DNA from 2 places in the Variovorax sp. LjRoot175 genome. Region 2 is predicted to be linked to the other one. Evidence: predicted binding sites of a transcription regulator. Region 2 holds the regulator's gene; the other holds the start of a gene.
The links. Region 2 encodes FNR, which switches genes on or off when oxygen is low (the NO sensors DNR and NnrR bind a similar motif). Its sites were predicted from a motif close to TTGATNNNNATCAA; they were not measured.

Region 1 (3,406 bases), 150 kb from region 2:
CCAGCGTCGTCACCTCATAGAGGCATTCCAACCGGCCGCGCTCTTCCTCCAACTGCGCTGTCTTCTCCTGGACCCGGCCTTCCAGATTCCGGTACATGGCCTGAAGCTGCTCGGCCATGCTGTTGAATCCCTCTGCCAGGGTGCCGAACTCGTCCGTACTGGTGCGCACGACGCGGGCACCGAGATCGCCATCCTGGAGGCGATGAATGGCTCGCTTGAGCAATCCCAGCGGCTCCAGGACGAAGCGGTATCCGGTATGGACCAGCACTGCCGCGCCGATGAGCGCCACGCCCATCATCGCGACCTGCAGCAAGTGCATCAGCGCAGTCCACCGTGACAAGTGGGCTTCGATACCGGCGACGAATGCATCGATGTTCAACGTGAACGCGACGGCGTCGTCGCCAAGGCGGGTCGCGGCGCCAGGCAGCGTCGAATCGGCGAGGCGCCTGCGAAAGGCGGCCCAGTCGCGTTCGACCACAGCGAAGCGTTGGCGCACGGTGTCGTCCCAGGGTACGAACAACGGCCGTTCGGTGTCGCCGCGGCGCAGTCCCTGGAGGCTGCGCTCGAACTCTGCCACCTGCTGTGACAGCGCCCGCACATCGCCCGCGCCAGCCGACAGCACCATCCGATAGGTTTGCATGCGCATGCGCCCAGCTTCGTTGACCGCAGCGGCACCCCCCTCGATCTGCCATGACATGTAGACCAAGGTCGCGATGGCGCCAAGGGCTGCCAACAGGAACGGCATGGCGACCAGCGCCAGCTTGGCGCCCAGTGTCCATTGCCGAGATCTGTTCATCGAGCGCATGTCAGCGTTGCGGCAGCGGCCGCACAAGTGGAGCGCGTTCGATGCAGCAGATCCGGCCGGCCGACGAGTCGACGCGCGTAGGCGTTCGAGACAGCAAGGCCCAAGTGGGACATGCTGCACATCGCATGCGCCCCACTGCTGACGCACCGATCCCGGCCTTGTTGCTGGGATCCATAGGCCCAGGCAGGCTCACGAGTTCGGTCAGTCATCGGGATCGGTTCCTCGTTCGGATACAGCTGCATTCCTATGTTGCGCGCGCGCTCGACGCGCGCTCACCATTCCTCTCAGTCGTCGCCTTCTCTGGTGCGTCGGCAGGTCCATGTGCTCGTTCGCTTGCCGCATTCTGCATTTGAAACCGTGTGCATGCTTGATCTGGATCAAGCTCCAAAGCCCCCGCGGGGCTACGCTGCAGAAACTCAACCTCCGAGGAGACAGTTCATGTTCAAGCGCATTCTTGTTGCCACTGACGGCTCCGTGCTGGCGGAAAAGGCCGTCTCGAAAGCCATCGACCTGGCTGCGGAGCACAAGGCCGAGCTCAGGGCCGTGACCGTGGTACGACGGCAAGCCAAGAGCTACATGGACGGCACCATCGAATTCGAAGCCGAGGAGATCGACCGCATCGGGTGCCGGCGCGCTGAGCAGGCCAAGACCATGCTCGAGGCGCTCGAGAAGCGCGCCGAAGCATGCGGCGTACGGGTCAGCACGGCGTCTGTCAAATCGAATCGAGTGGCCGATTCAATCATTGGTGCCGCCAGCAAGCACGGCAGCGATCTCATCGTGATGGCCTCGCACGGACGAAAAGGGCTGGCACGCGCTTTCCTGGGTAGCGAAACCGCGCATGTGCTTGCGAACTCCGACGTGCCCGTGCTTGTACTGCGCTGACCTTGGCCCGTGCGCTTTCCTGATAAGCACCAAGGCGCGCTGCGCGCTGATCCATTTGCTGCCGACCGCGGCTCGAACCCCATGTGGATGCCCTTTCGAACGAGCGCTGAAGCTGAGGTCTCCGGGACCGTATTGATCTGGACCACCTGCTGTTCGTAGGCATCACGCAGCGCGGGCGCTTCAGCTTGCAAGCTCCGCGCACAGCTCAACGCCGCCCCCTGACCGCCGCAGCAGTCATCGCCTCGACGCCGCATCCGACCGCTCTCCTGCCAGCGTCTGGCCGGGGCCGAGTCGCTCGGCGTCATCGTCGTCATCGTCGTCATCGGCGCTCGTCCAGATCGTTGTTCAGATGCCTCCTGCCGAGCGGTCCGGCTGCTTATGTTGACAAGCATCAACCAACGACCGGCGCGACGAAGGCACAGTGAAGACCTGCCTTTCCTTGGTTGAACGCAATGATGTCCACTGTCCTGGCTCCGCCCCACGAAACCTCCCCGTCTTCGGTCTCGGCCGACGTGCTGGCCCGCTTCGATGTGGCCGGGCCTCGCTACACGTCCTATCCGACGGCGGACCGCTTTGTCGAGGCCTTCGGCCCTGACGACTACGGTGCCGCGGCGCGGCAGCGAAGGCTGGGCATCAGCGCAGTCATGACTCCCATCTCCCTCTACGTCCACATTCCGTTCTGTGCATCGCTGTGCTACTACTGCGCGTGCAACAAGATCATCACGCGGCATGCCTCCCGTGCGCGTGAGTACCTGGGATACCTGGAGAAGGAGATCGCCCTGCACGCGGCGCAATTGAGCGCACGGACGGCGGTGAGCCAGCTTCACCTTGGCGGCGGGACGCCGACCTTCCTGAGCGATGACGGCCTGACCGACCTGATGCGGATGCTGCGCGAAGCTTTTTCGTTCGCGCCGGGCGCCGAATGCTCCATCGAGATCGATCCACGCACGGTCGACGCCGACCGCCTTGCCCACCTGGCCCGACTGGGCTTCAATCGTTTGAGCTTCGGCGTCCAGGACTTCGACCCGGACGTCCAGCAAGCGGTACATCGCATCCAGCCCGCACAACAAGTATTCGATCTGGTCGCCTCGGCGCGCGAGCTGAAATTCCAGTCCATCAACGTCGACCTGATCTATGGACTGCCGCGTCAAAGCGCCGCCTCGTTCGACCGCACGTTGGCGCAGATCTGCGAGCTGCGTCCGGACCGCATCGCCCTCTATGCCTACGCGCACTTGCCCGAGAGGTTCAAGCCGCAGCGCCGGATCGCCGCCGACGAATTGCCCTACGCGGCCACGAAGATCGAGATGCTGTCGCGCTCCATCGCCGCCCTCACCTGCGCTGGCTATGTCTACATCGGCATGGACCACTTCGCGTTGCCGGACGACAGCCTGGCTGTCGCCAAACGCCAAGGTCGGCTGCACCGCAATTTCCAGGGCTACAGCACGCAGCCGGACTGCGACCTTGTCGCGCTTGGCGTATCGGCGATCGGAAGGGTTGGCGGCACCTACAGCCAGAACGCAAAGACCCTGGAGGACTACTACGACCATCTCAACCAGGGACGGCTGCCGGTGGTGCGCGGGCTCGCGCTGTCGCGCGACGACGTGCTGCGTCGCGCGGTGATCATGGCCATCATGTGCCAGGGCCATGTCGACTTCGAGTCGATCGACATCGCCCACCTGATCACCTTTCGTGACTACTTCGCGTCCGAACTGGCCGCTC
Region 2 (3,406 bases):
ATGTGGGTCGAGCACAAGATCGAAGGCAACCGCATCGCGCGCATGCGCCTGGACGAAGGCGACTTCTCGCTCGAGAAACTGGTCAAGAAGTGGTTCAAGCACATCGTGTGGCTCGGCATCGCGCTGTGGACCGGCTTCACCTTCGTCGGCTACTTCACCCCGATTCGCGAACTGGGCCTGGAGTTCCTGCAGACGCGCATGAGTTCGTGGGAGGTGTTCTGGGTCTTCTTCTATGGCTTTGCGACCTACGGCAATGCGGGTTTCATGCGCGAGCAGGTCTGCATGTACATGTGTCCCTATGCGCGCTTCCAGAGCGCCATGTTCGATCGCGACACGCTGATCGTGAGCTACGACAGCGAGCGCGGCGAACCCCGCGGCGTGCGTTCCAAGAACAACAACGCCCGCGCGCAGGGGCTTGGCGACTGCATCGACTGTTCGTTGTGCGTGCAGGTCTGCCCGACCGGCATCGACATCCGCAAGGGGCTGCAGTACGAGTGCATCGGCTGCGGGCTCTGTGTGGACGCCTGCAACACCGTGATGGACAAGATGGCCACACCGCGAGGTCTGATCCGCTACGCGACCCAGGCCGGCATGGCCGGCCATTGGACGCCGAGGCAGGTGCTGCGCCGCGTGCTGCGCCCACGGGTGCTGATCTACACGGGCTTGCTCGCTGCGCTGACGATGGGCGTGCTGGCGAGCCTGGTCGTGCGCATGCCGCTGAAGGTCGACGTGGTGCGCGACCGGGCTTCGCTCGCGCGCATCGTCGAGGGCGGTCAACTCGAGAACGTCTATCGCCTGCAGATCATGAACGCGACCGAGCAGGTGCAGCGCTACCGCATCGAAGCCAGGGGGCTGGAAGGCTTGAGCGTGTCTCCGCCTGATCCGGTCGAGGTCGGTTCTGCGCAGTCGCGCTGGGTCGCGGTGCGCCTGCAGCTCCCCTACGGCAGCGCCACCGCGGGTTCCCACGTCGTGCACTTCGACGTGCGCTCGGCCGACGGCAGCGCGCAGGTGTCGGAGAAGGCGACCTTCCTGGTGCCTCGTTGAGTTCGCAAAGAGGAGACAAGATGGACGATCATGCGATGACTTCCCCCAAGAGCGAACCCTGGTGGCAGTTCCCGCTGCTGTGGATGGTGATGGCCGGGCCCGCTGTGGTCATCGTCGCCAGCTTCGTGACGCTCTGGCTCGCCCTGCGCACGCCCGATCCGGTGGTGGCGCCGGACTACTATCGCCAGGGCATCGAGATCAACAAGCAACTGGTCGAAAAGAAGCTGATGCCCGCGCTGGCGGGCCGCAATCATGCGGCAACGCCTGATGCCGACCTGCCCGCACCCAGGCGCTGATGGCCATGAAGACGCGCAACTGGATGTCGATTCTCTGGCCCGCCTTTCTGCTGGCGAGCGCGGCCGAACTGCTGGTTTTTGCGCTGGTCGACCCCGGCGACCTCCACTGGCGCGGCGAGGCCGTCGGCCTGTCGCGCCAGGCGGTCTATGCGGCCGGCTTCTTCGTCTTCTGGCTGCTGGCGATAGGGTCGAGCGCGCTGACGCTGCTTCTGACCAGGTCGGCCTCCGAGATCAACAGCCGGGAGGATTGACGATGCGCCGGAGCGCCTCGGCGTCGACGATGCGAAGATTGCGCTTCTCCACCTCGACGATGCCATCCTCCATGAACTTGGAGAGCGTCCGGCTCACCGTTTCGAGGGTGAGCCCGAGGTAGCTGCCGATCTCTTCGCGCGTCATGCGCAGCACGAACTCGGAACGCGAGAAACCGCGCGCATGCAGGCGCTGCACGAGGTTGAGCAGAAAAGCCGCGAGGCGTTCCTCGGCCCGCATGCTTCCCAGCAGCAGCATCACCCCGTGCTCGCGCACGATCTCGCGGCTCATGATCTGATGCACGTGGCGCTGCAGCGCCGCGACCTCGCGCGACAGTTCCTCGATTCGGTGAAAGGGCATCACGCAGACCTCGGCATCCTCGAGCGCGACCGCGTCGCAGGTGTGCTGGTTGTTGACGATGCCATCGAGGCCGATGATTTCGCCGGCCATCTGGAAACCGGTGACCTGGTCGCGCCCATCCTCGGTCGCCACGCGGGTCTTGAAGACACCGGTGCGGATCGCATAGAGCGAGGTGAAGGGCTCGCCGTTGCGAAAGAGCGTCTCGCGGCGTCGGACCTTGCGCCGCGTGGCCACGATCTCGTCGATGCGTTTCAACTCGCTCGGCTCCAGCCCCGCGGGCATGCACAGCTCGCGCAGGGTGCAACTGGAGCAGGCGACCTTGATGTGTTCGGCTTTCATGGAGGGCGTCGAGGGTTGCAGTGATTCTGTGACGCGGTGCGCCGCCCAGGCTTGATGCACATCAAGGATGACGGGTCGACCTGCCCGCATAGTGGGTCATTGCTTGCCAGACCCACCGCCGCAATGAACACATCTCTCGCCCTCGCCCCTGCCGATTCATCTCGCGTCCCGGCCGAGCACAACCGCACGCGCTTCTCGCGCATCGTCTGATCATGCAGACTGCGCTCGCCAGCACTGCGCTCCTGATGGGATTGGTCGGCGGGCCCCATTGCGTCGCGATGTGCGGTGCTGCCTGTGCCGGCGTGATCCGCATCGTGCGCGTGCCGGTGGATGGTGGTGTGGCGCCGCTTTCGGCGAGCCCTCCGGCTGTTTCCGCATCCGTCGCCTTCCATGCGGCCCGTATCGCGGGCTATACGGCTGCCGGGGCGGCCGCCGCAGCGGCGATGCAGAGCCTCGGGTTCGCAAGCGAACAGGTCGCGGCGTTGCGTCCTCTGTGGGTGCTGCTTCATGTGTTTGTGCTCGCCTGGGGCCTGGTGCTCGCCGCACTCGGGCGACAGCCACTCTGGGCGCACCGTATCGGGCGCGCGCTCGCGACGCGCCTGCGGCCGCTCACCGGTTCGATGGCCGGCGTGCTCGCGACGGGTGCGCTCTGGGTCTCCATGCCTTGCGGTCTGTTGTATTCCGCGCTGATGCTTGCCGGGCTGGCCAACGGACCGGCGCAAGGCGCACTGACGATGGCCCTCTTTGCCGTGGGCAGCGGCGTGTCGCTGGTTCTGGCCCCTTGGCTGTGGCAGCGCTTGCGTTCAGGTGCCAGCATTGCGCGCAAGGAATGGGGAACCCGGCTTGCCGGCGGCCTGCTTGCGGCAGTGGCAATTCAGGCGCTGTGGATCGACCTGAGTCATCAGATCGACATATGGTGCCGCTGAAGGGAGACACCATGAGACGCAACATGATCGCGCTGATCGGACTTTCGGCCGTCTGCGCCGCGCTCATGAGCCCTTGCGCTGCCCAGCAGCGCCCCGCGCAGCCAGACCTTCAGATGCAGGGCATGGCCGCCCATGACGTTGCATATCAGGCGGCTCTCGACGCAGCCTCGGCCACGCGAAACGCGTCCAAGG

Region 1: the regulator FNR is predicted to act here: its motif matches at 2,069-2,082, upstream of hemN (oxygen-independent coproporphyrinogen III oxidase).

The regions. Positions count from the first base shown of each region.
Region 1 covers NZ_CAXURY020000002.1:543,512-546,917, reverse strand. The annotation lists gene ACSQ89_RS32615 (type IV pili methyl-accepting chemotaxis transducer N-terminal domain-containing protein) at 1-796, opposite strand, end outside; gene ACSQ89_RS32610 (universal stress protein) at 1,244-1,687, shown strand; gene hemN (oxygen-independent coproporphyrinogen III oxidase) at 2,143-3,406, shown strand, end outside.
Region 2 covers NZ_CAXURY020000002.1:395,496-398,901, forward strand. The annotation lists gene ccoG (cytochrome c oxidase accessory protein CcoG) at 1-1,044, shown strand, start outside; gene ACSQ89_RS31850 (FixH family protein) at 1,065-1,340, shown strand; gene ACSQ89_RS31855 (hypothetical protein) at 1,346-1,591, shown strand; gene fnr (fumarate/nitrate reduction transcriptional regulator Fnr) at 1,572-2,288, opposite strand; gene ACSQ89_RS31865 (sulfite exporter TauE/SafE family protein) at 2,501-3,214, shown strand; gene ACSQ89_RS31870 (hypothetical protein) at 3,337-3,406, shown strand, end outside.